Regions from separate parts of the Photobacterium sp. CCB-ST2H9 genome, predicted to be linked through region 3. Evidence: predicted binding sites of a transcription regulator. Region 3 holds the regulator's gene; each other region holds the start of a gene.
The links. The regulator CRP, encoded in region 3, controls carbon source genes, mostly activating them, when cyclic AMP is high. The targets are predictions, from matches to a motif close to TGTGANNNNNNTCACA.
Positions count from the first base shown of each region.

Region 1: rppH (RNA pyrophosphohydrolase) is a predicted target of CRP. The motif match lies at 4,308-4,323, and genes of this name have one in related genera.
Region 2: cdd (cytidine deaminase) is a predicted target of CRP. The motif match lies at 4,507-4,522, and genes of this name have one in related genera.
Region 4: L4174_RS13035 (NupC/NupG family nucleoside CNT transporter) is a predicted target of CRP. The motif match lies at 4,994-5,009, and genes of this name have one in related genera.

Region 1 covers NZ_CP100425.1:2,894,112-2,902,059, forward strand. Annotated here, with positions in the region: gene lgt (prolipoprotein diacylglyceryl transferase) at 1-462, opposite strand, end outside; gene L4174_RS13325 (sulfite exporter TauE/SafE family protein) at 555-1,352, opposite strand; gene ptsP (phosphoenolpyruvate--protein phosphotransferase) at 1,356-3,611, opposite strand; gene rppH (RNA pyrophosphohydrolase) at 3,632-4,153, opposite strand; gene mutH (DNA mismatch repair endonuclease MutH) at 4,790-5,464, shown strand; gene L4174_RS13345 (DUF6482 family protein) at 5,475-5,777, opposite strand; gene L4174_RS13350 (NADP(H)-dependent aldo-keto reductase) at 5,994-7,028, shown strand; gene L4174_RS13355 (hypothetical protein) at 7,116-7,361, opposite strand; gene L4174_RS13360 (LysR family transcriptional regulator) at 7,810-7,948, opposite strand, start outside.
Region 2 covers NZ_CP100425.1:1,713,925-1,721,872, reverse strand. Annotated here, with positions in the region: gene L4174_RS08110 (helix-turn-helix domain-containing protein) at 104-391, opposite strand; gene sbcB (exodeoxyribonuclease I) at 1,000-2,421, shown strand; gene L4174_RS08100 (hypothetical protein) at 2,727-3,269, shown strand; gene L4174_RS08095 (CidA/LrgA family protein) at 3,333-3,710, shown strand; gene L4174_RS08090 (CidB/LrgB family autolysis modulator) at 3,710-4,387, shown strand; gene cdd (cytidine deaminase) at 4,630-5,517, shown strand; gene L4174_RS08080 (DMT family transporter) at 5,690-6,598, shown strand; gene L4174_RS08075 (hypothetical protein) at 6,660-7,061, opposite strand; gene acnA (aconitate hydratase AcnA) at 7,224-7,948, opposite strand, start outside.
Region 3 covers NZ_CP100425.1:304,862-312,809, forward strand. Annotated here, with positions in the region: gene astD (succinylglutamate-semialdehyde dehydrogenase) at 1-1,383, shown strand, start outside; gene L4174_RS01315 (DUF1338 domain-containing protein) at 1,420-2,214, shown strand; gene L4174_RS01320 (hypothetical protein) at 2,314-2,523, opposite strand; gene crp (cAMP-activated global transcriptional regulator CRP) at 2,706-3,338, opposite strand; gene L4174_RS01330 (OsmC family protein) at 3,613-4,017, shown strand; gene L4174_RS01335 (YheU family protein) at 4,051-4,272, shown strand; gene L4174_RS01340 (phosphoribulokinase) at 4,399-5,268, shown strand; gene L4174_RS01345 (hydrolase) at 5,325-6,296, opposite strand; gene L4174_RS01350 (PLP-dependent aminotransferase family protein) at 6,321-7,721, opposite strand; gene L4174_RS01355 (LysE family translocator) at 7,852-7,948, shown strand, end outside.
Region 4 covers NZ_CP100425.1:2,822,419-2,830,366, forward strand. Annotated here, with positions in the region: gene L4174_RS13015 (phosphopentomutase) at 1-381, opposite strand, end outside; gene deoA (thymidine phosphorylase) at 394-1,725, opposite strand; gene deoC (deoxyribose-phosphate aldolase) at 1,901-2,674, opposite strand; gene L4174_RS13030 (XapX domain-containing protein) at 3,077-3,247, opposite strand; gene L4174_RS13035 (NupC/NupG family nucleoside CNT transporter) at 3,565-4,848, opposite strand; gene L4174_RS13040 (TatD family hydrolase) at 5,060-5,854, opposite strand; gene L4174_RS13045 (hypothetical protein) at 5,847-6,047, opposite strand; gene L4174_RS13050 (ImpA family metalloprotease) at 6,276-7,948, shown strand, end outside.

The DNA of each region.
Region 1 (7,948 bases), 990 kb from region 3:
GCCCCAGAGTTCTCCGTTGATAAAATTCCCCAGCCGGCCTGCGCCCAATCCGAACGGTACCAACGGTGCAACAAAATCAGCCACATCAAAGAAACGGCGGCCATTTCTGTGGGCATACCAGAGCATGGCTGTCATCACACCCAGCAATCCGCCGTGGAAGGACATCCCGCCGGTCCATACTTTGAAAAGATACAGCGGGTCAGCCAGAAACATCTCGAAGTTATAAAACAGTACGTAGCCAACCCGGCCACCAATCACAACCCCTAAGAAACCGAAAAACAGCAGGTCACTCACCTGATCACGTGTCCAGCCGCTGCCGGATTTATCTGCCCGGCGGTTCGCCAGCCAGAGCGCAAACATGAAACCCAGCAGGTACATCAGACCGTACCAGCGTACAGCCAGCGGGCCGATTTCAATCAGAACCGGATCAAAATTAGGAAACGTCAGATAGCCTTGACTCATTCAAAACATACTCTTGGTTAATCAATGAAAGCAGCACTCGTGAACGGTCATGCTCGCGGGTGCTCTCACGCCAATCCACAGACAGGCTTACTCTAAAACAACATCTTGCCGCCAATAAATAACAAGAAGATGGCAAATATTTTCTTCAGGGTCTGCGTCGGTAAACTGCTGACCATTCGGGCGCCGAACCGGGTTGTCAGCACCGAGGTACACACCACCCCCAGCAGCGCAGGCAAATACACATACCCCACACTATAAGGCGGCAAAGAGGAATCTCCGCTGCCGGCGACAATAAAGCCAGCCATACCGGCTACCGCTATAATGGAGCCGCAAAACGCCGCCGTCCCGATAGCACGCCGCATTTCCACACCATACCAGCTCAGATATGGCACGGTCAGCGAGCCACCGCCAATCCCGGCCAGACTGGCAACCAATCCAATGATGCTGCCACTGCCGACAATTTTTGTCCCACCAGGTAAAGGATGACGTCCTGAAACTTTCAGCGATAACAGCATTTGCAACGCTAACAGCAGCACAATACCAGCAAATATCTTTGGCAGCCAAACTGTTGGTACCCATTCCGCGACTGCGCTGCCAGCCAGTCCGCCCAAAATCATCCCCGGTGCCAGTAATTTGACCAGTGAAATATCCACATTTCCCAACCGGAGGTGGCTTCGGGCTGAAGAACCTGAAGTCAGTACGATACAGGCCAGTGAGGTCGCCAGTGCAATATGCATGACTAACTCTGTGTCAATCCCGATATGAGGCAGTAACCAGACCAATGCAGGTACAATCAGCAAACCTCCGCCTATCCCCAGCAACCCGGCCAGAAGACCAACCACAGCTCCCAACCCCAAACACATCAGGATCAGCCACAACATCTCTGGCATCAATTATTTCCCTGCACGGATAAAACCACCCATACCACGCTGTTCAACGAAGGATGTCGCCATCTTACGCACATCCTGACCAAAGGTCGCCGTCAGTGCCTGAGCTGCCAGTTGCTCCATATCACTGAGTGCCGTATGACGCAGAACATATTTAATTTTGGCAACGTTCCGGGTATTCATACTCAGAGAGCGGTACCCCATACCAACCAGCAACAACGCACCAAGCGGGTCCCCCGCCAGCTCACCACAGACACTCACAGGCATGGCCAGCGACTCGCTGACGCTCTGAATATGTTTCAGTGCCTGCATGACAGCAGGGTGGAAAGCATCATAGACATTCGCGACCCGTGAATTGTTCCGGTCAACGGCCAATAAATACTGAGTTAAGTCATTACTGCCCACCGAAATAAAATCCACCCGGTCTTTCAAAGCCGGCAGCTGATAGAGAATGGAAGGGACTTCAATCATGATCCCCAGCTTCGGTCTGCGCAAACTTTTTCCCTGACTTTCAGCAAACGCGGACACTTCTTCAAACGCTCTCTCAATCAAGGCTTTGGATTCATCCAGCTCCGGGATCCCGGAGATCATGGGCAACAGGATATCCATGTTGTCGAGACCAATACTCGCCTTGAGCATCGCTCTGACCTGCATCAGAAAAATTTCCGGGTGATCCAGCGTGAAGCGGATGCCACGCCATCCCAGAAAAGGATTGTCTTCTTCAATGGTGAGATAAGGGAGCGGCTTGTCACCACCAATATCCAGTGTACGCATCACCACGGATTTATTCGGGTAAGACGTCAGGATGGCACGGTACTGAGCCGCCTGTTCTTCTTCGGAAGGAAAACTGCGCTGCAGCAGAAACGGCACTTCAGTCCGGTAGAGACCGACCCCATCCACGCCCTTATTCACCGCAATATTGGTATCAGCACTCAGCCCGGCGTTGAGATACAGAAAAATTCTTTCCTGATCTGCCGTGACTGCCGCTTTATCGAGATCCTGCTCGACCAGTGCGGTCAGCTCGTTTTCTTCTCGCAGTAGTCGTTTGTACTCGGCCAGAACCTGCCTGTTCGGCTCGATCAGCAGGTCGCCCCGGTAGCCATCCACAACCACCAGCGTGTTATGAACTTTTTCAGGAATAAAATCGACCCCCATGATCGCCGGAATCCCCAGGGCACGGGATAATATTGCGGCATGGGAGTTTGCAGCACCTTCCTGCGCCACCACGGCAGCCAGCTTGTCTCTTGGAATGCTGGCCAGCATGGCGGCTGTCAGCTCTCGGGTAAGCAGAACAATCGGCGCATCCCACTGATGCTCGATCCCTTCCTCATTATGCAGAAAGAACAGTAAACGCTGCCCCAGCTCCCGGATATCATGCGCACGTTCCCGCAGATAATCATCTTTCATATTGGCAAAACGTGCGGAATACGTTTCCACGGTCTGCCGGACAGCCCACTCTGCCTGATCACCGCCTGCAACTTTGGAGAAAAGATCTTTCCGCAGCATCGGATCGTTCAGCAAGTGGCTGAACAGATCAAAAATCGCCAGAGTTTCTTTGTGAAGTTCACTATCGAAGCGTTTGCGCAGGCGACGAAATTCATTGCTGGCCATCTCAATGGCAATGCTCAATCGTTCCTGCTCGGCTTCCCGGTCCAGACAGGATGCCGGGCTCACCACTTCCAATCTTGGCTGGTTGTCGTCCCACCAGGCTTTTGCAACCGCAACGCCTGTGGATGCAGCGGATCCGGTCAGATGCAGGCCATCCCGTTGATCCGGCCACATCCCCTGTGCTTTTGCATGCGCCAGAATGACCGCCAGCTGTGCCGCCAGCGTCACCATAAAGGACTCTTCGCTTTCCGTGAATTCACGCTTTTCGCGCTGCTGAATCACCAGTACGCCAAGAACTTTACGCTGATGAATAATCGGTGTGCCAAAAAAGGAGCGGAAGGATTCTTCGTTGGTACCGGGGATATGCTTAAAATTGGGATGACTGCTGGCATCAGCCACGTTGACGGGTTCCGCCTGGCGGCCGACCAGACCGACCAGACCTTCATTAAAACTGAGCCCAACCTGATATGAGGGTTTGGTTAACCCTTGGGTCGCCATCAGCATATATTGCTGCCGATGCTCATCCACAATGTAGACAGAGCAACACTCCGTCTTCATTGCATCACAAATACTGACCACCAAGACATCCAACGCTTCGAGCAAGGTCGGCGCGCTGGCAACTTTCTCTACGATTTCTCTGAGCTGGGTCAGCATAAGCATTATGATCCCTTGGGTTAACCTCGCCTGTTTTTACGTTTCGATTTCCGTTCCTTACGTTCCTTAAACGGCATCGCCATCGCCGCGAATTCTTTCAGCGCCCGGCGATATACATCCCGTTTGAAGGACACAACCTGACGTACCGGATACCAGTAACTGACCCAACGCCAGCCATCAAATTCCGGGGTGGTGCCACGCTGCATGTTCACCTTAGACTCATCGCACTCCAGACTCAGCAAAAACCACTTTTGCTTTTGCCCGATACAAACCGGTTTGGAGTCCCACCGGACCAGACGCTTCGGTAACTTGTATCTCAGCCAATGGCGGCTGGATGCCAAAATCCTGACGTCCTTTTTGGTCAGACCCACTTCCTCATACAGTTCACGGTACATGGCCTGTTCAGGAGTTTCCCCCTCATCGATACCGCCTTGCGGAAACTGCCAAGAGTGTTGTCCATATCGTCGAGCCCAAAATACCTGGCCATGGCTGTTACAGATAACTATCCCCACATTAGGGCGGTATCCATCGCCATCAATCACTGGACGACCTCAAGTAAAAATATCAATTAACAGTGATTTTTTCACAGAAATAGGCTCAGGGTAAACATTCATTGTCATCAATCACTGTTTTTTCCTACCTGGCACTCACTTTATGGATAACTTCTCACTGAACAGGAGGTTATAAACAGAGAAATGAGACCTCTCCCACATTTATTCACGCTTTCTGTGGATAGTTTTGTGTAGAAACTCTGTTATTGCTGATTTAATCAACAAAACCAAAACAAGCGGTTTCTTATTTCGGATATGAACAGAATAAATAATCACTTAAAAACCATTAACTTAAAATCAATTATTACGTATATCTATGAGAATAGATTCAATCTTATTCAGCGGATCTTCAGCGGTGGTCAAAGATCAACCAACTTTACATTTATCCACAACTCAGGGAGGTGCCTGGTGAAATAAACACCAGACCGTCGTTCAAATTCCACGCAATACCCTGTAAATCCATCCAGCTCAGAGAATGTGCACTTTGTTCGAAAAATTACCTGTGGATATCTTTGGAGAAGATCTCCACCGTCGGGCTGATCTTTATCGCAAGCTCTCCCGGATCCTGATGATTGTGTTACCATACGCTGTTCTCTGATTGCCTGTACGACATACCTGCTAATGACGATGCCCCAAAATTCTCCCCCAACCTCTGAATCCGAGCTGCTGGCGCGGGCACAGGCACTTGCTGGTTACACGCTGGGAGAACTGGCCGAGCAGGCAGGACAAGTCACCCCACCGGATCTGCGTCGTGATAAAGGCTGGGTCGGCCAGCTTCTGGAATGGCATTTGGGTGCCACAGCCGGCAGTCAGCCTGTCCCCGACTTTACCGAGCTTGGTATTGAACTGAAAACGATCCCGATCAGTCACCAGGGGAAACCTCTGGAAACCACCTTTGTCTGCGTCGCCCCCCTGACGGGCCTGCATGGCGTCAGTTGGGAAAACAGCCATATCAGACACAAACTGGCGCGGGTACTGTGGATTCCAGTCGAAGGTGAACGCGAAATTCCGCTGGCTGAACGCCATGTCGGCTCTCCTTTGCTCTGGAGCCCTTCAGCAGATGAAGAAGCTCGCCTGCGGCGCGACTGGGAAGAACTGATGGATCTGATCGTTCTGGGCAAAGTGGAACAAATCACCGCCCGGCATGGTGAAGTCCTGCAACTCCGGCCGAAAGCGGCCAACAGCAAAGCCCTGACAGAAGCCTATGGGGCCAACGGCCAGCCCATCAAAACCCTGCCACGCGGCTTTTATCTCAAAACACAATTTACTGCCGAACTGCTGGCCCGCCATTTCATGCTCTGACAGCCCGGAATTACAGTGGAATTGTCATCTCGTCCTGACAGCATTGTGGTTTGCCGTCCGGGGAAAATTCGTCATGCGGGTCGATCATTCGCAGCGTGATCGATTTCACGCCCAGCGGCCTCAAGAACTCCCTCACCTGCTCCATATTCTGAAAGTGCAGTGTATTATCGTCGTCATCTTTCAACGGCTCAAGGTGGTGCCTGTACTCGACTTCCATCAAATAAGCCGCCTGACCGGCATAACTGGTCAGCACACATCTCGGCACATCCTCACCGGGCGACTTCACCCAGTGCTTGAATTGGGACAATTTCATGGCCACTCCTCAGTCAGGGAACTGATTTAACTATGTGCGAACATTGTCCGTTCAGCAAGGCGGCCACTTTGTTCCCGGCGCTCTAAGGTCAGGCTTGCATTATTGTCGCAACAAAACGACCGGCACATTTTGTGCTAACCCCCTATTTTCCTGCCGCTTTTCAGCCGCTACATCCTAGGTTATAGTCAAAGTGAATTTGCGGTCCAAGGAGGGCAAATGAAATACCATAAGATCCCCCATTCATCTCTCGAAGTCAGTCAGATTGGTCTGGGTACCATGACATTTGGTGAACAGAATACCGAAGCCGAAGCCCACAGCCAGCTCGACTTCGCTCTGGAGCGCGGTGTCAACCTGATCGATACTGCTGAAATGTATCCGGTACCGCCCAAAGCAGAAACACAGGGACTGACAGAATCCTATATTGGCAGCTGGCTGAAAAAATCCGGCAAGCGAGACAAAGTCATTCTTGCAACCAAGGTTGCGGGGCCGCGTAATGTGCCGCATATCCGAAATCAGATGGCGCTGGACTGGCGGAACATTCATGAAGCCGTTGAAAACAGCCTGGAACGACTGCAAACTGATTATATCGATCTCTATCAGTTACACTGGCCGCAGCGCGAAACAAACTGTTTTGGCAAGCTGAATTATCCTTACCCGGATGAAAATACTGGCGTCACTTTAACGGATTCACTGGAAGCACTGGCCGAACTGGTGCGTGCCGGTAAAATCCGTTACATCGGACTGTCAAATGAAACCCCGTGGGGCGTGATGTCCTTTTTACGTCTGGCAGAAAAACATGACCTGCCGCGGGTAGTCACCATACAAAACCCATATAACTTGCTCAATCGCAGCTTTGAGGTCGGTCTTTCGGAAATCAGCCATTATGAGGGCGTGAAATTACTGGCTTATTCTCCGATGGCATTCGGAATTCTCAGTGGTAAATACCTCAATGGTCAAAAACCTGCAGGCGCCCGCTGTACGCTGTTCGAGCGCTTCGTCCGCTACTTTACCCCCCAAGGTGTTGCAGCAACGGAAGCTTATGTGAAAGTAGCGAAAAAGCATGGACTGGATCCGGCACAAATGGCGTTGGCTTTTGTGAATCAGCAACCGTTCAATGCGTCAACCCTGATTGGCGCGACGAATCTGACTCAGCTGGAGGCGAATATCGACAGTCTGTCGGTAGAACTCAATGCTGAAATTCTGGCAGATCTTGAGCAAGTTGGGCTCACTTATTCAAATCCTTGTCCGTAATTCCACTGAAGCTGAAAACAAAAGCCCCCGCTAAAACGGGGGCCGTTGGGTTCTTTCTGGCCTTACTCCGCAGAGTAAGGCCAGCGATTACGTCAGACTTCGCGACCGAAATGCTCGCCTGAGGTGACGGCTCTTACGCATGGCTCGTTGACCGGCCAGCGCTGAATCGACGCGCATATCTTTGTCAATTCCCATATCTTTCAGAATATGTGAAGACAGTTGAGGTAAATGAAACTGCATCCGTCGGTATTCGCGACGCCATGCTTCTTCTTCACGATGAAGATCAAGACGAATAAGTAAAACAGCAAAACGTAAATAGACTGATTGGCGCATGAGAGTGCTCTCCGTTGAATAAAACATGGAGGGACGCAAATACGACCGTTTTCAGGCTGACAACTGACTAGCCGCGACAGACGTATCCGCGGCCCATTTACACAGTGAATTACTGTAGAAAGTATTTAAGATCAGTGACCAGAGGTCAGTGAGCTTAATGCTGATGGGAATTTCGATCCGAATCACCAGCAGGACGCAGACATTTTGTGTTGAATGTGCTCATTGTATGTTCCTCCTGGTTATAAGGTAGAATGATGTGATATGAAGCATATTCTTGCCCGATAATGCATCAAAAACAAGAAGTTATTTTGTTTTCTCTGATAAAAAGCCAAATAGTCGGATAATTATGCAATCTATCGCTGAGAATCAGAGGGAAACAACAGCGATAGATAAATTTTCAGGGTTTTCCTCTTACCGCAAATGATCTGCAACAACACCGAACCTGTTGTCAGGAAAGCACCATCGATTTCAGCATCGTACACAGCAATTTCCCGGCCGGACCAAGTGCATACCGGCTGCTCCAGGCGAGATCCACGGGCTGCTTCCATGCCTGCGCTTCAAATGCCGGTTCCAGCCGGACCAGCTGT
Region 2 (7,948 bases), 1.4 Mb from region 3:
GTTGGTGATGACCATAGCAGCCGAAAATTTTTTCTTTCGCGAGAGTTGGCCTCGTTTGCAGTATTTTCGCCTCCAGAAGAACCTACGTTTTTTAATACACCTGTCAGGCGATAACGTACACGTATTCCACCCCACCCGCCGGACACGCGTATGCCTGGCGGGTGACATAGGCTTTTTCAGAGAGCCGACGCAGTAACGTACTCGCCCATGAGTTCGACAGGTCACAACGATCCGCTATTTGTGACGGTGTGACCTGCTCACCTTTTTTCATTGAATGCAGCACTCGCAGCTGTGTTTTACTCAGCTTCACCTGTCCAACCTGTTGCGGTACCAGGCGTGCAGCTTGCATCAGACGAGCGTCGATCTGCCCGATTTGAGCATTTTTTTCCATTTTTGAATCATCCTATAAGGTTTATCGGAGGATCTTCAATTGATCCAAATGAAGAGAAGCCTAAGCGGCTATGCGTGACGAAATCGAAATAGGTCATAGCCAGTCTTGCCCGCAGGAATTTAAACAGTCTGGAATGTTCCCTATCTGTCATTTGTTGATTGAACTTGCTTTTCCAATCATTCAGACAGATCCATTGCTGGAAAATACAGACAGAATCATCCTCCAGAACCACGAATTCCCTCCCACCGCCCCTCGTCATTGCAGAATTGCTCCCCGATTCCCGCAATTCCGTCATGATTTGATGTATCAGCCTTGCCTCCTTCAGGGGAGTTGCGGGATACTTACCTATCTTGATTTACAGGCTGTTTCCGTTGATTCGGCAGTCTGAAATCGTCAGGTGTCATCCTTGAACATGCCCGCATTGAACAATCATGAAAGCGTTCGATTTGGACACACAGAGCAAACTTTTGGACGCAGTTTAGACACAAATGCAAACCCAATCCGAGATTGCTCTGGAATGAACGACTGTGCAGAGAAACTGCACAGCACAGAAAAGCCTCTGAGAGAACAAACAGTTACGATGAATTCAGCGGCTTCAGGAAACAACGATGAATGATACAAATATGCCAACATTGTTTTGGTTGGACTACGAAACGTTCGGTGCCAGCCCGGCGACAGACAGGCCCTGCCAGTTTGCCGGGGTGAGAACCGACATGGATTTGAATGTGATTGGTGAGCCGCTGGTGATTTACTGCCAGCCGCCCAGCGATTACCTGCCTTCTCCGGAAGCCTGTCTGATTACCGGTATCACACCGCAGGAAGCCATGGAAAAAGGTCTGCCGGAACACGAGTTCATTGCCCGCATCCATGCAGAGTTATCTAAGCCGAATACCTGTGTGATTGGCTATAACAATGTGCGGTTTGATGATGAAGTCACGCGCTATACCCTGTACCGCAACTTCTACGATCCTTATGCCTGGAGCTGGCAGAGCGGCAACTCGCGCTGGGATATGCTGGATATCATGCGTACCTGCTATGCGCTGCGTCCGGACGGTCTGAACTGGCCGACCAATGAAGACGGCTTCCCGAGTTTTAAGCTGGAAGATCTGTCTGTCGCGAACGGCATTGAACACAGCAATGCGCACGATGCCATGGCGGACGTTTACGCGACGATTGAACTGGCGAAGAAAGTGAAAACCAGCCAGCCAAAGTTGTTCAGTTATCTGTTCAACTTGCGCCATAAACGCAAGTTACAGGAACTCATTGATATCGCGGAGATGACACCGCTGGTTCATATTTCAGGCATGTTCGGCTCTGAATGCGGCAACACCAGCTGGATTGTGCCCATGGCGTGGCATCCGGATAACAAGAATGCCGTCATCTGTGTAAATCTGGCGATGGACCCGGCGCCGTTGTTTGAGCTGGATGCCGACAGCCTGCGCGAGCGTCTGTACACCAAACGTGCTGATTTAGGCCCGGATGAGCTGCCGGTGCCGCTGAAACTGGTACATATCAATAAGTGCCCTGTGCTGGCGCCTGCAAAAACACTGACGGCTGACGATGCAGACCGCCTGGGAATCGACCGGGAGCAATGTCTGGTCAACCTGAAAGCGCTGAAGGCACAACCGCAGATCCGTGAAAAACTGCTCACAGTGTTCAGTCAGGACAGAGAGTTTGCACCGAGCGACAATGTTGATACCCAGTTGTACAGCGGGTTCTTCTCGGCGGCAGACAAATCAGCGATGGACATTATTCGTGAAACCGCCCCGGAAGAGTTAGGCAAGCTGGCGTTGCAAGTCGATGACAAGCGGATGAAGCCGCTGCTGTTCCGTTACCGGGCGCGAAACTTCCCGCTGACCCTGGATCATCAGGAACAGCAGCAATGGAAGTACCATTGTCAGGATTACTTCGAATCGAAGCTGCCAGCCTACATGCAAAACCTGGAAGCAATCGCGATGGAGCACCAGAGTGACGAGCGGAAGATGAAAATTCTGAAATCTGTGTACGAATACGTGGGCAGTCTGGTGTAAAGACTCTGCACGGTAGCAGACGCAGCTCATTAAGGTAAGCGTCTGATCTTCTCCGCTATTTTCAAGACCCCGGACGTCTCTTCGCCCGGGGTTTCTTTTTTCAGACACTTTTCATCCCCTGAAGTTTGAACTTCATGTGAAGGGCATTAACACTTAAAAAAGGTCGCGACGACCTGCAGCTGGTGTTGTCTGTCACGGAACACAGGAATGCGATGACGGCTCAGCCCCGCTGGTTCTCCCATGGTGTATATTGCCAGACTGGTTAAGGAGTCTGTTCGGGCAATAGTTTGGCAGAAGAGATTGTTATGGCAACTGAATCCCTCACCCGCTGTTACCGGTTTAACCGGGTCGATTTCGAACCGGATCTGCGGCTGCTTGTCTGGCCGGATAAGTCAGAGACAGCCCTGACCCTGCACGAATCACGTCTTCTGGAAACCTTGTGTTATTTTGCGGGGGAAGTCATCAGCCATAAAGTCCTGTCTGATAAAACCTTTCTGCCTCAGGATTCACTCTCACAAGTCCAGCAGATTGATCTGGCCTCTGTCTTTAATTCCGTCAGGCGTAAGCTCACGGTGAATGGCATGATGGCAATCCCGGTTGAAGTGCTGCCTCATTATGGTTTCCGGGTCCCCTTACCTAAAGAAACCTGCCGTCATATCCACCGCTTTCACCAACCAACGGCTTTACCTCCCAAACCGCCACGGCATCCTCCCCAAAATGCCGTGAAAACAAGTCGCCCGAAAGTCTCGGCGACTGAACATATTGTCAGGCACAGCCTGATGCATAAGTTGTCTGTCATTTTGCTGGCAGCGGCAGGTGTGGCTATGGTGATCGTGTCGAATATGTAAGCCGTTTGTGTTGGATCAAGTGCAGGCCTCAAAGAATTGTGGTTTAGATCCCACCTTTTTTGTATGATTGCGACACCATTCATCTTCATCCTCGTGTATATGAGCTACTTGCGTTCATTTGCAATCATTGCCATTTTTCTGATGGCCGGGAAAGGATTCCAATCTCTCACACAGATCCCCATTCCGGGCAGCATTCTTGGCATGTTGTTTCTTTTTGCGGCACTTTCTGCCGGACTGCTTCCACCGAACTGGGCCAAGCCCGGATGTCATCTGTTTATCCGCCATATGGCAATTCTGTTCGTCCCTGTCGGAGTCGGACTCATGAATTATCTGGATCTGCTTCAGACCAACGCCCTGCCCGTGCTGCTCAGCACCCTCGGCAGCAGTCTGATTGTCCTATTGTTTGTGGGCTGGTATGTACAGCGTAAGGAGTCGGACTGATGTGGTTGTTCGTCACTCTGATTGTATTCTGGCTGGCCCGTCTGTTGTCGAAGCGTTTTCAGCATCCGGTGCTCAACCCGCTGCTGATCTGTCTGGTGGTCATTATTCCGCTGCTGCTGGTCCTCAACGTGCCTTATGAAACCTACTTTGCAGACAACCGCTGGATTCATTATCTGCTGGAACCTGCAGTGGTTGCACTGGCATTCCCGCTATATGAACAGTTGCCTCAAATCCGCAGCCGCTGGAAAGTGATTGTGACGGCATGTGTGTGCGGCAGCGTTCTGTCCATGCTGGCCGGCACAGCAATCGCGCTGGCACTGGGCGCCGATTTACAGCTGACCGCCAGTATTTTGCCAAAATCGGTCACAACCCCCATCGCCATGGCCGTGGCTCAGCAGATTGGCGGAGTTCCTTCACTGGCCGCGGTCATGGTACTGATCGCAGGTGTCTTTGGCGCCGTTTTAGGTTACCCGCTGTTCAAACTTGCCCGCATCACCCATCCGATGGCAAAAGGCTTAAGCATGGGGACTGTGGCGCATGCGTTAGGAACGGCCAAAGCTGCCGAGGAAAACTACAAAGACGGCGCATTCAGCTCTCTGGCTCTGGTCTTGTGTGGTGTGATTACGGCAGTGCTCGCCCCGGTCATCTATCCGTTGCTGTTATCTGTTTTTCAATAATTCTTTACACATTCCCGGAAGAAGTATCACAAACGCTGTGTGCATCTGCTCCCACAGGAAAGATGCACACTTATGCGATCTTTACTGCATTGAAATTCAGACACATTTCTCACAAAACCTGTGATAACACTCACTAAAATGCAATAAGAATGAAATAACTCAGGATCAATAGTGACTATGATCACAATAATTATTCTTGACTGCTCTAGAATGCTTTAGTGAATTCACATAGGAGAATCACTATGCGCGCTGAAGTTATGGACGCTTTAGGCCAACTCCCGCTCGAACTGTCACAGGCGCTGAAGCCTGTCATGACTGCTCCAGGCTTTGACGCCACTCTGAGCAAAGAAGAATTTGAACACCTGATGACTGTGACTCAGCTGTCAGATGCAGACCTGCGTATTCAGCTGCTGAAAGTTGCTGCTGCCTATTCCATTGCCAGCCTGTCGAATTTCTATGTCGGCGCGATTGCACGCGGCAACTCCGGCAGACTTTACTTTGGTGCAAATATGGAGTTTGAAGGGACGTCGATGTCTCAGACGGTCCATGCGGAACAATCGGCCATCAGTCACGCGTGGCTGAAAGGCGAAACGGGTATCACTGATATCACCGTAAATTACTCGCCTTGCGGCCACTGCCGCCAGTTTATGAATGAACTCAGTACGGCACAAAGCCTCATGGTTCAGTTACCTGAGCGCACACCAAAAGCATTGCAGACGTACTTACCGGAATCCTTCGGGCCTGCTGATTTGGGCATCACCGATTTGCTGTTGTCAGACCATTCAAAAGGTCTGAGCCTGGATTCAGACGATGCACTCCTTCAGGCCGCTTGTCAGGCTGCAGATAAGTCTCACGCGCCTTACAGTAAAAACTTTGCCGGTGTCGCGCTGAAAGCCAAAGATGGCCGGGTCTTCACAGGCATGTATGCCGAAAACGCAGCATTCAACCCAAGTCTTCCGCCCTTACAGGTGGCGATGATCGATATGAATATGGCGAATTATTCGCTGTCAGACATTGCTGAAGCCGCATTGGTTGAGCAGAAGAGCTCTTTAGTCAGTCTGCTGGCTGATACACAAAACACGCTGGAAAGCTTTCACCCGGATATCCAGCTGTCATACGCAGCAATCTGACCCGATAAAAACAGGGAAACTGACTGAAACGGATTCAGCAATTCATTCCCTTACAACTTTCCTTGTAGCCGTCAAAGCCGCTTGTTTTGTCGGCTTTTTTTATGAATAAATATTTGGTGCTATGCAGTCATCAGAGTATGATTTCAGATTATTTTTGACTTGAACAATACTTATGACGCATCGACACAATCCAATTCAGGGTGCCTGCTGGATGTTAACCGCAGGATCAGCCTTTGCTGTGGTCAACAGCATGGCGCAGTACCTGAGTGTAGTTTTTCACTTGCCTTCAACAACTGTCGGTCTGATCCAGTACTTTATCGCGCTGATTGTCATGCTGCCCTGGCTGTACAGTATCGGGCTGCGTCAGTCGCTGAAAACCCAACATTTTGGCATGCACTGTTTCCGGGTTTTCCTGTCTGTGATTGGTATTCAGCTGTGGCTCTGGGCACTCGCATATCCGGTGCCCATCTGGCAGGGCATTGCATTACTGATGACGTCTCCCCTTTTTGCCACCGTCGGTTCAGGTTTACTGCTGAAAGAAAAAGTCGGCTTTGTCCGCTGGGTTGCGACGCTGGCTGGGTTTTGTGGCGCAATGATCATTCTGGAGCCCTGGTCCGACAATTTTAACTGGGCATCATTATTGCCGGTGGGTGCGGCATTTTTCTGGGCAAGCTATTCATTAATGGTGAAGAAGATGTCTCACCATGACTCCCCGAGCACCATGGTCGTTTACCTGTTGCTGCTGATTACCCCCTTTAACCTGTTTCTGGCCGTGCCGGATTTCACCATGCCTGAAGGCCGGGAAACCTGGTTACTTCTGCTGGGAGCCGGTGTTTTCACTGCGCTGGCCAACTGGGCCATTGCCAAAGCTTACGCTGTTGCTGACGCTTCATTCGTCCAGCCGTTTGATCACGCCAAACTGCCTCTGAATGTCCTGGCCGGATTTATGGTATTTGGCTGGGTACCGCCGGGACGTCTGTGGTTAGGGGCAACCATTATTATTGCCTCAGTTGCCTTCGTCACTCAGTGGGAAAGACGCAAACCGATGCTGCAATCCGCAACCATCAGGAATGCATCCTGACCGGATCAAAAAAGCTGGCATATAAGCCAGCTTTTTTCTTTTGAATCGGTTCAACCGTCAATCAGAAACGTACCCGGACGCCCATTGCGGCTTCAAGCTCCACATCGACATCTTCAACCATGTAGAGCGTCGGACCGACTTCACCATACAATTCAAACTGGTTAACCGGGATTTCCAGACCAACACCAGAACGGATACCAAACTTATCGTGGTGATCATCAACGAACTGCGCCCCGACAAAGGTATAACCCATGTTGAGCTGCGGGTTTTGGGTCAGCGCTCCCAGGTTAAAGGTTTTATCGACGGCCACGCCAAAATCGTCTAAACCCAAAGAGAAACGCAGATCATTCTGCTTATACTGCACGCCACTCATCGGTGACCCCAGAAAAATACCCGCAGATTGTGATGCAACAGCGGACGCAGACAGTCCGCACAATAACAAACCAATCAAAGACTTCTTCATGTTACTGTCCGTTTATTTTGAAAGCACTCTGATTTACAGAGCTATTTTGAATACTGTTGTTCTACTTTATCTGTAATTTCTCAACAATACGAACCTGTCACCATACTTATGACAAATAATTGACATAGAATCTGTCAATTACTCATCAGCTTACTTCGTCAATCAATCTGCATCGATCAGGTTTCTCAATACGTAATGCAGGATACCGCCGGCTTTCAGATACGCCATTTCTGTCTGTGTATCCACCCGGGCGCGAACCGGATAACACTGAACCTCTCCCTGCGTGTTCACCACTTCAAGGGAAAGCGCTGCTCCCGGAGACAGTGCATCAATCCCTTTGAGACTCACCTGCTCCGTGCCGGTCAGGTTCAGTGTGTCGAGCAAGCCGACAGGTAATTCAACCGGAATCACCCCCATGCCCACCAGATTCGAGCGATGAATCCTTTCAAAACTTTCGGCCAGGACGGCTTTGACACCCAGCAAGCGCGTTCCTTTTGCGGCCCAGTCACGGCTGGAGCCCGTCCCATATTCTTTCCCGGCGAAAATGACCAACGGTACATCCTTCGCCTGATATTGCATGGCGGCATCGTAAATCGGCATGGTTTCACCAGTAGGCTGAAAAAGCGTGTTCCCGCCTTCCTGTCCCCCCAGCATCCGGTTTTTGATACGGATGTTGGCAAAGGTTCCCCGCATCATCACCTCATGATTCCCGCGCCGGGAACCATAAGAATTAAAATCTGCAGGACGAATGCCCTGCGCCTGCAGATACTGACCCGCGGGACTGTCGGGTTGAATACTTCCGGCCGGAGATATGTGGTCAGTGGTGATCGAGTCACCAAATACCGCCAGAATCGCCGCGTTGTGAATATCTTCCAGCGGCTGAACCG
Region 3 (7,948 bases):
GAAGTGATCTGGGAAGGCAAGAGCGCAACCGCCGAGCAGGTTGAGCAGGCTGTTGCCAGCGCCCGTGAGGCTCTGACCAGCTGGCGCAAAACCAGCCTGGCTGAGCGTCAGGCCATTGTTGAGCGCTTTGCTGCCCTGGTCAAAGACAACAGCGAGCTCATTGCCCGCACGATCTCGGAAGAGACCGGTAAACCTCTGTGGGAAACCCGCACTGAAGCCGGTGCCATGGTTGGCAAGATTGCGATTTCTGTCCGTGCATATAACGAGCGGACCGGCGAGCGTGAAAAAGACGTGGCTGGTACCAAAGCGGTGCTGCGTCACCGTCCGCTGGGCGTGATGGCTGTTTTCGGTCCATACAACTTCCCGGGACACCTGCCGAACGGTCACATCGTTCCTGCACTGCTGGCCGGAAACACTGTGGTTTTCAAACCGTCTGATCTGACGCCGAAAGTAGCGGAAGAAACCATCAAACTGTGGGAACAGGCGGGTCTGCCTGCTGGTGTGATCAACCTGGTTCAGGGCGCACGCGCCACCGGTGAAGCACTGGCACAATCTGCCGGTATCGATGGCCTGCTGTTTACCGGCAGTGCGAATACCGGTCACATCCTGCATCGTCAGTTTGCCGGTCAGCCTGGCAAGATGCTGGCACTGGAAATGGGCGGGAACAACCCGATGGTGATCTCCAAAGCTTACGGCGATCTGAAATCGACGGTTTACACCATCATCCAGTCGGCGTTTATCAGTGCCGGTCAGCGTTGTACCTGTGCCCGTCGCCTGTATGTACCTGAAGGTGCTGAAGGGGATGCGCTGATTGCTGAACTGATTGCGGCAACCAAGGCCATCAAAGTTGACGGTCCGTTTGCTGAGCCACAGCCGTTTATGGGGCCGCAAATCTCTGTGGTCGCAGCCGATAACATCATTGCTGCGCAGGAACGTCTGCTGAGCATGGGTGGTGAAGCGCTGCTGAAAGCTGAGCGTGGTCAGGGTGCCATCGTGACTCCGGGTATTGTTGAAGTGAGCAAGATCGCCGAGCTGCCGGACGAAGAATATTTTGGTCCGTTGCTGCAGGTGGCACGTTATCAGGAGCTGCCTCAGGCTGTTGAGATGGCAAATGACACCCGCTATGGCCTGTCTGCCGGTCTGGTTTCGACTGACGACAGCGAGTGGCAGTACTTTATCGATCATATTCGCGCCGGTGTTGTGAACCGCAACCGTCAGCTGACGGGTGCCAGCGGTGATGCACCGTTCGGTGGTCCGGGTGCGTCCGGTAACCTGCGCCCAAGCGCTTACTACGCCGCGGACTACTGTGCGTATCCAATGGCATCCATGGAAGGAGAGGCAACCGAACTGCCTGCTCAGCTGTCTCCGGGGATCCAACTGTAACTATTGCTTAACCCGTATTGACGAGGGAACCGCAACATGGAAAGAGTGGAAAAACTGTTTGATGCCCTGTGGCAGGACTACACAACCCGTCTTTGCCCTTCGGCCGCTCAGGTGCACGATCTGCTGACAGAGGAAGAGCCTCTGCTGAACGATCACATTGCCCTGCGTACGTTCAATCTGCCGGGTGTGAGCCTGGATGTGCTGGCTGCACCATTCATTGCGATTGGTTACAAGCCGTGCGGAACGTATCACTTCGAGCAGAAGAAACTGTATGCGGAGCACTTTGAGCATCCGAACCCGGCTGCACCGAAAGTCTTTATCAGTGAACTGCTGGTCGGACAGTGCTCGGCGGATCTGCAAAATACCGTGCGTGAGCTGGTGAAGCAGATTCCTGATGGCGCAATGAAGGATGGTGCTTTCCTGTACGGTGGCCGTTTATGGGATCTCGATTACGCGACCTATGAGAAGCTGGCCGAGGAAAGTGAGTACGCGGGTTGGGTTGCTGCCCACGGTTATGGTGCGAACCATTTTACTGTCAGCGTAAATCAGCTGGAGCAGTTTGCGGAAGTTGCAGAGGTGAACAGCCTGCTGCGCCACAACGGCTTCACCATCAATGAATCGGGTGGTGAAGTGAAAGGTAGTCCGGAAGTGCTGCTGGAGCAGTCATCAACGATGGCTGATCGGGTGGAAGTCCGCTTTACCGATGGTATCCGTTCAATTCCAGGCGGTTTCTATGAGTTTGCCAAGCGGTATCTGCAGGAGAACGGGGAACTCTACCCGGGCTTTGTGGCTGCGTCGGCGGACAAGATCTTCGAAAGTACGAATATGTAAGACAGGTATCTTTGCTCTGTCATTAAACAGCGGCCTCTGGGCCGCTGTTTTTTTATCTGGGGGGGCTGAATGCCATATCTCGTGCTGTGAGAGGGCTTGTCAGTGCTGTTGATCCAGCGGTTGCATCCAGTCATCCGATTCACTTGGGGGGCTGGTCAGACACAGGTAGGCTTCCTGCTCCAGGAGCTGCCGGGGAGACTGAAAACCTGTCATTTCAACCGAGGCAGAGAGGAAACGTCCTCTGGTTACGACAGGGCGCGGGGGAAGCTGATTGTGCTGGGCATTTGGGGCAAAACGTTCGATATCCATATCTGCACATCCACATAGTACTGATACGCCAAATGTAGCAACAGAGGGATGGAAGGCAACTGAAAAAATGTGAAGTGTCCTGAGAAAACAGCTGTAATCACAGGGTATGCCCGGCAGAAATAAAAAAAGCCGCGTTTGCGGCTTTTTATTGTACTCACATTGGCTGCATCACCGGAGAGTGATCAGCGTGTTCCGTACACAACGATGGTTTTACCGTGGGCAGAAATCAGGTTCTGCTCTTCCAGCATCTTCAGAATGCGGCCAACGGTTTCACGGGAACAGCCAACAATCTGGCCGATTTCCTGACGGGTAATTTTGATCTGCATGCCGTCCGGGTGAGTCATGGCATCCGGTTGTTTTGCCAGATTCAGCAGGGTCTGGGCAATACGGCCAGTCACGTCCAGGAATGCCAGATCACCGACTTTCTGGCTGGTGACTTGCAGACGGCGTGCCATCTGTGCGGACAGACGCATCAGGATATCCGGATTAACCTGGATCAGCTGACGGAATTTCTTAAAGGAAATCTCAGCCACTTCACATGGTGTTTTCGCACGAACCCAGGCAGTACGCTCCTGGCCTTCTTCAAACAGGCCCAGTTCACCAATGAAGTCGCCCTGGTTGAGGTAAGACAGGATCATTTCCTTACCTTCTTCATCCTTGATCAGAACGGCGACGGAACCTTTGACAATGTAGTAGAGGGTCTCTGCTTTCTCGCCAGCATGGATCAGTGTACTCTTCGACGGGTACTTATGAATGTGGCAGTGAGAAAGGAACCACTCCAAAGTTGGATCTGTTTGCGGTTTACCTGGAACCATATTACTAACTTCCTCTGCAGTGTGTTGCCCAACAACGTCATTCCTTGCATTGGGGTTGGGTAGAACAATACTATTGTTTGCCAACTAGCATATTCAGTCAACGGCTGGGCTGCAAGCGCATGTGAACATTCAGACCAAGAGTTTAACTTTTTTCGTCATGCATTGCTTGATATTGCGCGGGGATAAATGAACATTTTGGACACTTTACTGTGCACATGATCACACCGTTGTGACTTAGTGATAAAATCCGGGTTTTTGTAGTAAGGAGTAACGCATGCAATCACGTGTGAAATGGGTCGAAGATTTGACTTTTATCGGCCAGTCTAACTCGGGCCACAGTGTGGTCATGGACGGGAACGGCGGCAGTAAAGCGCCCAGCCCGATGGAACTGGTCCTGATGGCTGCCGGAGGCTGCAGCTCGGTGGATGTGGTCGATGCGCTGAAAAGTGCCGGTCAGGCGATTACCGCCTGTGAGGCACAGATTGATTCCGTGCGCCGCGAACAGGCACCGCGTTATTTCACCTCGGCCAATCTGCATTTTGTCGTCACCGGTCATCATCTCGATGACGCTCAGGTTGCCAAAGCTGTCAGCGATTCACTGGAAAAGTACTGCTCCGTGTGCCTGATGCTGGGCAAAGGCGTGACCCTGACTCATTCTTACCAGATTGTCGCGGCATAAGCCGTTGTCATCTGGGTTAATCAGGTAAGTTGTATGATCATTCCCTGGCAAGATATCGATGCTGAAACGCTGACCAACCTGATTGAACACTTTGTCCTGCGCGAGGGCACCGACTACGGTGAGCAAGAGCTGAGCCTGGCGCAGAAAGTGGACAAGGTACGCCAGCAATTGGCGGCGGGAGAGGCCGTGATTATGTATTCCGAATTGCACGAAACGGTGGATATCAAACTACGTCGCTCGCTTCGCACAGAATAAAGCTGCCATACTCAGAGGTGACAGCAGAAAACGGAAGCTGGCGCCGACGGATGCGGTCGGATGCTTGACTGCATCCATTTGCCCTGTTAATAACTGATTCCGTTTGGATAAACGACAAGGTATGTCATGTCTGCAAAACACCCAATCATTGCAGTAACAGGTTCCTCCGGAGCAGGAACGTCCACCACTTCGGAAGCTTTCCGCAAGATGTTTAATATGCTGAATATCCATGCGGCATGGCTGGAAGGGGACAGTTTTCACCGTTTTACCCGTCCGGAAATGGATGTGGAGATCCGCAAAGCCAAGGAGCAGGGGCGCCACATCAGTTATTTTGGCCCGCAGGCGAATGACTTTGCGCTGCTGGAAAACTTTTTCCGTCAGTACGGCGAAGACGGCAGCGGAAAATACCGCCGCTATCTGCACACGTTTGATGAAGCCGTGCCCTATAACCAGATGCCGGGCACTTTTACGCCCTGGCAGGATCTGCCGGAAAATACCGATCTGCTGTTTTATGAAGGCCTGCACGGCGGCGTCGTGGATGGCGATGTCAATGTTGCACAGCACGTCGACCTACTGATTGGCATGGTCCCGATTGTGAACCTGGAATGGATTCAGAAAATCGTGCGGGATACCCGCGATCGCGGCCACTCCAGAGAAGCAGTGATGGAGTCCATCGTCCGTTCAATGGATGATTATCTCAATTACATTACTCCGCAGTTTTCCCGGACCCATATTAACTTCCAGCGGGTGCCGACGGTTGATACCTCCAACCCGGTCAGTGCGAAAGCCATCCCCAGTCTGGATGAGAGTTTTGTGGTGATCCGTTTCCGTGGCATCAAGAATGTTGATTTCCCGTATCTGCTGGCGATGATCCAGGGCTCGTTTATGTCGCGCCATAATACGCTGGTGGTGCCGGGCGGGAAGATGAGCTTTGCGATGGAGCTGATCATGCGGCCGCTGATCCAGCAGCTGATCGATACCGGGAAAATCGGATAACCGGGCCTCATTGAAAAAACGCCTGTGCAGGTTTGCCAGGCGTTTTTTGTTTCAGGTTAACCCCTGAGTTTTTTTTGAAACCAGGCCGGTACGGTCTGGTCCAGCCAGAACGTCGGCTCGCGCCAGCTGCCGCTGATAAAACCGACATGGCCCCCGTATTGGGTCAGGTGATACTCGATATGGGCAGGCAGCGGCTGTGTCGGGATGACTGCCGCCGTCATGAAAGGATCGTCAGCGGCATGAATCACCCGCAACGGGGTCTGTACCTGCGCCAGTTTTCCCAGTCCGCTGCAACGTTGGTAGTAGTCGGCCGCATCAGCAAAGCCATGCAGCGGCGCTGTGACGGTATCGTCAAACTGTCGCAGCGATGCGATTCCAGCAATCTGTTCGGTCTGAAAGGGCAGCAGGTCCGGTAACGCAGCCATTTTTTTCAGCATATTTTTCTTCATGGAACCGAGCAGGTAGCGCTGGTAGACCCGGGAAAACCCCTGTTCAATCCGGGACGAGCAGGCTGACAGATCCAAGGGCGGAGAAATGACCTGAGCTGCGGTCAGTCCGGATGCTTCGCCGGTTTCAGCCAGATAGTTCACCAGCATATTACCCCCCAGAGAAACTCCAACCGCCAGCAATGGATGATGCGGAAAACGTTCGCGTAACTGGTCGATGAAGTAACGTGCATCACTGGTTTCACCGGAGTGATAGCTCCGGGCCTGACGGTTAATTTCCCCGCTGCATCCGCGGAAATGCATCATCACACCCAGCCAGCCCTGCTGTCTGGCCGCAAAAAGCAGACTGTGCGCATAAGGGCTGTGGAAACTGCCTTCCAGCCCGTGAAAGAGGATCATGATTGGCATGTGTGCCGGGTGCTGCTCGGGCGCGGCCGTCCAGACCAGGTCGAGAAAATCATCGTCCGGGGTCTGAATCCGCTCCGTCAGAGGTTCGAACAGGGCCTGACGACGGAACAGTCGTGGCAGAATGGTTTGCAGGTGTGCGTTGCGCAGGCCGGTTGCGGGCTGAAAGTGCTTCATGGTGTTCTCCAGCTGTTCTGACCGTCAGAGCGGGAAATCCGGGTAAGGCGACTGAGTCAGCAGCTCAGCCAGAATCGCCAGACCCTGTTCAAGTTTATCATGACTGTGCGGCGCACTGATGGCCAGACGCACTGCCTGCTGAATTGTGCTGCCCGGCGGCGTGAACAGTTCAGCGGATTTGACCACCACATCCCGGGCTTCGGCGGCAGTAACGAAGTCACTCAGGCGCCAGTGATCAGGCAAGGTCAGCCAGGCGTGGAAGCCCGGTAACTGATACTGAACCTGATACGGCTCCAGATAGCGTTCGAGCAGTCGGGCTCGCTGCTGCATGTCTTGCCGGATCTGCTGTAATGCCCGGTCGGCATCTCCCTTACGGATCAATTCGCAGGCCAGTGCACTGAGCAGCGGGCTGATCATCAGGCAGTGATGGTGCAGCGCCGTGTTCAGTCGGGTCTGATGTTTTAACGGAACCTGGATGTAGCCAAGCCGCAGGCCGGGTGCCAGACATTTGGAGAGGCTGCCGAAGTGGATCACCTGCTCGCTGTCGAGATTGACCAGAGGCGGCGGTGTCTCTGACGGTAACAGGCCGTTGACATCGTCTTCAATGATCAGCACCTGATGACGGCGGCAGACTGCCAGTATGGCTTCACGCCGTTCCCGGCTCATGGTGGCCGCTGTCGGGTTTTGTAGGGTGGGCGTACAGTACAGCATCCGCGGCTGGTACTGACGGCAGGCTATCTCCAGACTGTCTGGGAGCAGGCCTTCTGCATCCATCTCCACGGCTTTGACATTCATCTGCATCTGTCGGGCCAGTCCGAGAAATCCGGGATAACTCACCTGTTCGGTCAGCAGGGTATCGCCGCTGCGGCAAAAAACAGACAGAACGAGCTGAATTGCATGTTGCGCCCCGGACGTGAAATGCATCCGGGCGGGATCGAGCTGGACGCCGTGTGTACTCAGCCAGTGGCTGATGACCTCACGATGCGCCGTCAGACCTTGCGGGTCCTGATACAGCATTAGATGATTGAGCAGATCCGGATGCTGACTCAGCGTCTGCATGGCGCTGGCCATCATCGCAGATCTGTCGATTGCAGGCGGAATATTATAACCGAAATTACATTCGTCCGGTGCCTGGTTCGGATAGCTGAACACCCAGTCCGGGCGGTTGCGCGGGCAGACATATGTCCCGGCGCCGACTCTGGCTTCAACCAGCCCCCGTCGTTCGGTTTCCGCGTACGCTCGGGTGATGGTGCCAACCGTCACGCCGAGACGATCGGCCAGTGCGCGGTGAGTCGGCAGTTTGCTGCCTGCAGCCAGATGTCCGGATTCGATTTGCTGCGCGATAGCCTCGGCCAGCCGGCGGTAAATCGGACGCCCGTCTTCGCTCTGCCGGAGAAAGGCTTGCTGAATTGTCTCAATTGTCATGGTGACAATAAATCCTTTGATTCCAATTTATCCCCTTGTTAGGCTGCATTTTGACCTTAATTTTGGTTGATATGCAAGCTCAACATTAAATTGTATCGATACAATAAGAATTATCTTCATGGAGTAAAACATGAACATTGAATGGCAGTTTTTGATTTCACTGATGGCATTCGCTGCGACGATGACGGGGACCCCGGGGCCGAACAATATGATGGTCACCGCTTCAG
Region 4 (7,948 bases), 1.1 Mb from region 3:
CTGCGGGAAACTGTTGCTGGTGTCGCGGAAGTAGCCCCACTCAAACAGTACAGGAACACCGGCGATTTCCCAGTGGCCGGACGGTGTATCTTTACCGGACGAGATCTCGGCCGCATGGCCGTAAGCGCCCGTGATTTCTGCCAGCGGATCCAGACCCGCCGGGAACTCACCGCACGACTCTTCCGCCGCCTTACCCAGACCCAGGCGGGTCAGGTTTGGCAGATTCAGCGGACCGCTGCGGTCGGCGTTATCTGCACGGCCTTCCGCACAGGCTTTCGCGATATGGCCCATGGTGTTTGAGCCTACATCGCCGAACTTGACCGCATCTTCCGTTGCGCCCAGGCCAAAGGAATCGAGTACCAGGATAATTGCTCTTTTCATCATTGCTCCAATTTAGACATCTTCAGCACGAATACGACGGTAAACGTCAGGTGTCGCAGCTGGTGCCTGCTCAGTGATTGTAATTGCCTGACGCACGGCATGGGCAGCTTCCTGCCATTGTGCTTCATTACGGGCATGAATGACGGCAAGTGGTGTCTGGCTGTCCACTGTCTGACCCAGGCGGATCATGTCAGTCAGACCCACAGCATAATCAATGCTGTCTGTCGCCACTTTACGGCCACCGCCCATGCTGACGACCGCCATGCCCAGAGCACGGGTGTCCATCGCACCGGCAAAGCCGCTGTTTTGCGCAAACACAGGTTTGATGATCTCTGCGTTTGCCAGGTAATTGTTATAGTTTTCAACAAAATCGGCCGGGCCACCCAGGCCGTGAACCATCTTGCCGAAGCGCTCTGCTGCCGCACCGTTATCCAGTACCGCCTGCAGTTTAGTGCGGGCTTCACGGTCATCTTTGGCCAGCCCTGCATTCAGCAACATGTCGGCACACAACGCCATGGTGACTTCGAACAGACGCGGGTTGCGGTATTCACCGGTCAGGAACTGAACGGCCTCACGCACTTCCACTGCGTTCCCGGCACTGGACGCCAGCACCTGGTTCATGTCCGTCAGCAGCGCTGTGGTCTTGGTACCTGCACCGTTTGCCACGGCAACGATTGATTTCGCCAGTTCTTCTGAAGCTTCGTAGGTCGGCATAAAGGCACCGGAACCCACTTTCACGTCCATCACCAGAGATTCCAGGCCAGCGGCCAGTTTCTTGGACAGAATGGATGCCGTGATCAGCGAAATATTATCAACAGTCGCCGTGATATCCCGGGTCGCATACACGCGTTTGTCGGCCGGTGCCAGATCGCCGGTCTGACCGATAATCGCCACACCGGCATCTTTGGTCACCTGACCGAAAACGTCGTTCGACGGCATGATGTTATAGCCCGGAATAGACTCCAGTTTATCCAGCGTGCCGCCGGTATGACCCAGACCGCGGCCGGAGATCATTGGTACGAAGCCGCCGCATGCAGCAACCATCGGACCAAGCATCAGAGAAGTCACGTCACCCACACCACCGGTGGAGTGTTTGTCGACAATCGGGCCACCGAAATTCATGTGGTCCCAGTTCAGCACCATGCCGGAATCTCGCATCGCACAGGTCAGTGCAACACGCTCGTCCATGGTCATATCGTTGAAGTACACCGCCATTGCAAAAGCTGCAATCTGTCCTTCAGACACTGTGTCTTTGGCGATGCCCTGAATAAAAAAGTTGATTTCGTCTCGGGTCAACGCAATATTATCGCGTTTTTTGCGGATGATTTCCTGAGGTAAGTACATAAGATGCCTCGACGTGGCTGAGGAAAGGCAGAAAGTACTGCGAAAGGAAATAGGATTCCGTCAGCAGTCCAGCCGTCACGGCTCTGCCTGTCCTTATATTTGGCTGTTCCTGTGGCAGCCGGTGCTCAGACCCGCCGCCACAGACCAGTATTCCGTATGGATGAAGTCGTCAGACTCAGTAACCGCCTTCCGCGGCTTTTTCACCTTCACCCAATGTGTGCAGCAGATTTGCCAGCAAGCTGGACGCACCAAAACGGTAGTGCGCGCTGTCGGCCCAGTCTGCACCCAGAATACGATCGGCCATGGCCAGGAACTGCGCTGCATCTTCAGCAGTTCTTACGCCACCCGCAGGCTTAAAGCCTACTTTGTCCTGCACGCCCATGTCTTTGATCACGGTCAGCATAATCTCAGCGGCTTCCGGAGTTGCATTCACAGGCACCTTACCGGTAGAAGTCTTGATGAAGTCAGCACCCGCCTTGATAGAAATTTCTGAAGCCAGACGGATCAGCGCCGGATCTTTGAGTTCACCGGTTTCAATGATCACTTTCAGCAGGATGTCGCCACACGCCGCTTTACACTGTTTCACCAGCTCAAAGCCGACTTCTTCGTTCCCTGCAATCAGAGCACGGTACGGGAAAACCACGTCCACTTCATCAGCGCCGTAAGCCACTGCAGCCTTGGTTTCTGCTACCGCAATCTCAATGTCATCGTTGCCGTGCGGGAAGTTGGTCACTGTGGCAATGCGGACTTCCGGCGTGCCCTGCTCGCGCAGTTGCTTTTTGGCAACCGGGATAAAACGAGGATAGATACAAATTGCCGCAGTATTGCCTACCGGGGTTTTTGCGTTCTTACACAGCTCGATCACTTTGGCATCCGTATCGTCATCGTTCAGTGTGGTCAGATCCATCAGTTTTAACGCACGCAGTGCCGCTGTTTTTAAATCGCTCATGACTTTCTCCAGTCGAAATTGCTCTACCAAGTGTTCTGCTCCGCTGTCCCAGACCCGGCTCCTTTGCCAGCCATTGTAGCCACAGAGAAACAGAAGCGGACTTGATTCCGTGAAGACTCAGGCTAACCTGATTGACATCCTTTTCACCGCGTAAGTGGGTTTCCGAACGCTTTCCGAACGGGTAATCCCCTTACCAGCCATTCAGTTCACAGCCTGATTCACAAAAAAAACATCAGACTGCTTTCATGCAGAATCCATCATTCTGCAACCTTTCGCTGTCATATTACCAAGCCATATTCAGGCGAACCATCATTCAGACGTTTCCCTGCGTGGATAATGTGTTGACCAATTCACCCGGTGGCTGACGGCTTTTCCGCAGGCTGAAATCCTGCGTCTTCACACTCAGGAAAAGAACCGTTCGATGATCCACTGATACAGCTGACCGCCCACATAGACGCCAACAATGCCCATGACGCCTGATAATACTGGCGGTGCCGGAATCGGCAGTTTCAGTGCTGAAAATAACAAACCAACGATGACACCAGCGAGTAAAGCGAATACAACTTCATTCATGGCCTGCTCCAGTCCGGTGGCAGCCGCTGACACCGCGACAGCCGGAAAACACTCACAGAGTGTAGACCGCAGGCAACGAAGTGTCCTTTTTCCCGGTTGACCTCAGGAGACATGCTTCGCAAGGGTATAGCATGCGCGTCAGGGCAAGAGGAAAAAAGGCCGCAGAACCGCTTTTTGCTATTTTTTACCAGAAAAGATTCAGATAGTTACTGAATTTGTTGGAAAGGCGAAAAACTGTCCATCTGTCTGACAGACAAATAAAAACGCCACAGCAAACATACTGTGGCGTTTTTGTGCCTAATTAGATTCTGTTCGTCTTACAGTGACAGGAACAGACCTGCAATCGTTGCAGACATCAGGTTAGACAGGGTACCCGCGGCAACGGCTTTCATACCGAAGCGAGCGATGTCGTGACGACGGCTTGGAGCCAGACCGCCCAGACCACCCAGCAGGATTGCAATTGAGGACAGGTTTGCGAAACCACACAGTGCGAAGGAGATGATTGCACGTGTCTTCTCAGACATTGCAGCACCTGTTTCAGCAATCACCATGCCGCCATCAGCTACATCTTTCAGGTAAGGTGTGAAGTTCAGGTAAGCAACAAACTCGTTCACAACCAGTTTCTGACCGATGAAAGAACCGGCAACTTCAGCTTCGTTCCATGGCACACCAATCAGGAAGGCCAGTGGCTTGAAGACATAACCCAGGATCAGTTCCAGAGTCAGCTCAGGCATACCGAACCAGCCACCGATACCACCCAGCATACCGTTGATCAGCGCGATCAGACCGATGAAGGCCAGCAGCATCGCACCTACGTTCAGTGCCAGTTGCATACCGGAAGACGCACCCGCTGCAGCCGCATCAATTACGTTTGCAGGTTTGTCATCGTGGCTGTCATCGTCGCCGCCCATTTGCTCAACAGGCTTCTCAGTTTCAGGCTTGATGATTTTCGCAAACAGCAGACCACCAGGAGCCGCCATGAAGGATGCCGCGATCAGATATTCCAGAGGAACACCCATCGATGCGTAACCTGCCAGTACACCACCCGCAACAGATGCCAGACCACCACACATGACCGCAAACAGCTCAGACTGAGTCATTTTAGGTACAAACGGACGCACAACCAGTGGTGCTTCAGTCTGACCTACGAAAATGTTTGCTGTTGCAGACATAGATTCGGCACGAGAGGTACCCAGAGCTTTTTGCAGTGCGCCACCCAGAATGTTGATGACAAACTGCATCACACCCAGATAGTACAGCACGCTGATCAGCGCAGAGAAGAAAACGATAACAGGCAGTACTTTCAGTGCGAAGACGAAACCGCCGCCACCGAAGACTTCAAACATCTTGCCTGATACCAGGCCGCCGAACAGGAAAGAAATACCCTGATCACCGTAACCAATCACATTGGCAACAGCTTGCGATACACCATACAGCGCATCACGGCCTACCGGTACATACAGAACGAATGCACCAAAGAAAAATTGGATGGCAAACGCGCCCCCAACAGTACGTACGTTAATAGCTTTGCGGTTATCAGACAGCAGCACGGCTACCAGCAGCAGCACAACCATCCCAACCAGGCTCATAAACAGGCTCATGGTTTATGGCATCCCTATAGTTAAAATTTGGCGTCTCGACAATTCGGCTCACAAGGAGTCGGGCGCATTATACGCATGGCAACTATCAGCATGTAATGCACACGTCACACTTTGGTTGGCAACCGAGTGAAAGTTGAACATCAAGTGTGATAGCAGTCACACTCAAGTTCCACTTGATGCACAATAAAAAGCCAAATAAACGTCAGAATCTTCAAATTTGAGAAGGCAATGCAAACAAGACTTCTGCATTTTTGTTAGTGGCCTGTGTTAACTGGGCTACTGACTCTGATCTCAGTTCCGTCAGAGCGTTCAAAACCTGCACGACTCTGTCCGGACGGTTCGGCTCTCCCTGGAAACCAGCCGGTGGCATATCCGGCGCGTCAGTTTCCAGCAACAATGCATCAAGAGGCAACTGAGCTATTGTAGTGCGAGTTTTGTTTGCTCTGCGATAGGTGATCGTACCACCGACACCAATTTTGATACCTAGATCAAGAAGTTGAGTCGCTTGCTGCAAACTGCCACTGAAAGCGTGATAAACCCCTCCCCGAACCGGCGGACAGGATTTCAGACACTTCAGCAATTCAGGGAAAGCCTTCCGGCAATGAAGAATCACGGGCAGGTTAAACTGATTGGACAGGGAAAGCTGTGCTGAAAGCCAGTCGGTTTGCTGGCGACGGTCCGCATCCGGAATGGCGAAATCGAGCCCGCATTCGCCCACCGCAACACAACACGGGTCATTCCGGGCCTGTTCAAGCGCCTGTTCCAGCCGTGCCAGCGTCTGTGGTCCGTGCTCCTCTGCAAAGAACGGATGCATCCCCAGGGCATAGGACAGCGCCGGTGCCGTCGGCCCGCCGGTATGACACAGATTTCTGACCTGCTGCCAGTTCCGCTCCCCGACCGACGGAATCACGATATGGCTGACACCGGCCTGCCGGGCCAAATCGAGATAGTAGTCGGAATTGTCCGCAAAGGGCGGGAAATCAAAATGGCAGTGGCTGTCAATCAGTTGCACGCGGCTCACCGTTGTCTCGGGCCTGGCTCTGGCAGGTTTTCAACCGGGCTGCCCGCTGCGCAGGATGACGGGCATCATCTTCATCATAGCGGACCGGCGCACAACAGCGACGGTTTTCCGGAATCAATCCCATGCGCTCACACCAGGCGTCGTACCGTGCAAGCCAGCTTCGAATGACGTTCAGCATTTGTATGGACTCAAAAAAGAAGAGAGCCTGATTATTTCAGGCTTGCCGAATGAAAGAAACGGCTCCCGCATATTTTCGGGACTCAAAGCACCGGCGCGGAAACACAGTATTACATCCATCACAGTGCGATAAATTTTTCGCGATTCACCCCAAGTTTTCTGGCATTTCACATATAAAACTGCCGTTTATGATACTAAGCATCATAAAACTCATAAAAACGACTTCAGAATGAAAAAGCTCAGTTCCATACTTTTATGTCTTTCGCTGGCAGCATGCGGCGGTGGCGGAGATACAAAAAATGACGGCCAGAATGCAAGCGGGGCAAACTTGCCCCTGGATCCGATCAATGCCGCGGTGAAACTGGGCGATCCCAGACTCCTGCCCAGCGACAGTGCTGCACTGGAACAACGCATCGCAACCATCATCAGTAAGGAACATTCCAGTCTGGCTTCGCTACAGAGCCAGATTTTTGGCCAGAATACGATCCAGTACGATCCCGGCAGAAACTCCCGCTATTTCAGCCTGAAGCATCTGACCAGTGCGAAAGAACTGATCACGGGAAATCAGGGCTATCCCCTGGTTACCCTGAGAGATGCCAAAGAGCGACGCAGCGTGGCCTTTGGCACCAATATCCTGCGTGAGCTGGATGCCGGTTCCCACGGCGATTTTGCATCGAACATGCAAAAAATCATCGACTGGCTGCTGGTCCCCGCACTGAGCACGGGCCGCTCCGACCTCAAAGTGTCGTTTACGCTGCTCAGCAGCAGTCACTTTAATCAGTCCAAAAACTGGCTGCAAAGCCGCTACCCAAACCTGACGTTTACCCTGTGTGAAGATGAAGCTCAGCTGTCTGACTGCCTGTCACAAGCCGATCTGATCATCACCGGGACCAGCGGTTCGTTCAGCGAGCACAGTGTAACCACTGCACTGGATGCAGCAGCAGCCCGCAAGCGCGCCATGCTCTATGTGCACACCAACAGCTGGAACTCAACGCCACTGACCAATCCGGTTCTGAGCTACTTTGGCGTACAGACGCAAGCCGTCGGCGGTGCCGGCAATTATTTTATCCAGGATAAAGCCAGCTGGTCGTCAGCCGCAGAGATGCGGGACCAGACCGGCTCTCTATCCGGCATTGAAACACTGATTACCCGTCTCCGGGACAACAGCTTCAGCTTCCATATTGCAGATTGCGAAGATGACAATAACAGCTGCGACAATCTTCCGGCCTTCGGTACCGAGTTTCTGACACCGGCAGAATCACTGCGTGCCATTGTTCGCAATGTTGATGAATCCGCGACCGACATCTTCACATTGCCGGATGATTACACGCTGGAAAAACACCTGATCCTGCTTGCAGATCAATACCGGAAAAACGTCCGTTTCCCGATGTCAAAAAACAGCACCCCGACACTGACGTTTTTGAGAAGCTACTTTGCCGACCATCTGGTGTATAACACGCGTCAGATCAATCCGGTCCAGCCGGATCTGGGGAATTTCAGCCGCACCGATTTCAGCCATGTCTCCCCGGCAGAGCAAACCGTCACGCTGACCAGCCGGACTCCGTGGCGTGCCGCCGGGGTTTATGCCCTGCCGGGCCAGACCCTGACCGTCACCCGGACCGACCCTCACAGCGACGTGGCCGCCCGGATTTTTATCAATACCCAGCGTGCGACCGCCACCAAGCCGATGGCACCGAATGACGGCTACAACCGGCCGAAATTCCTGCAGTCACATCCGGTCACCATCCAGGCCGGCGAGACCATCCACCTGACATCACCTTATGGCGGTCCGGTTCAGGTTGGTTTTACAGACAAAGGGACCGAGATGACCTTTGCATTTCGTCAGATTGGCCAGCATCCGTACTGGAAACCGGGTGAGAATGATGCTGCCTTCATCACGGC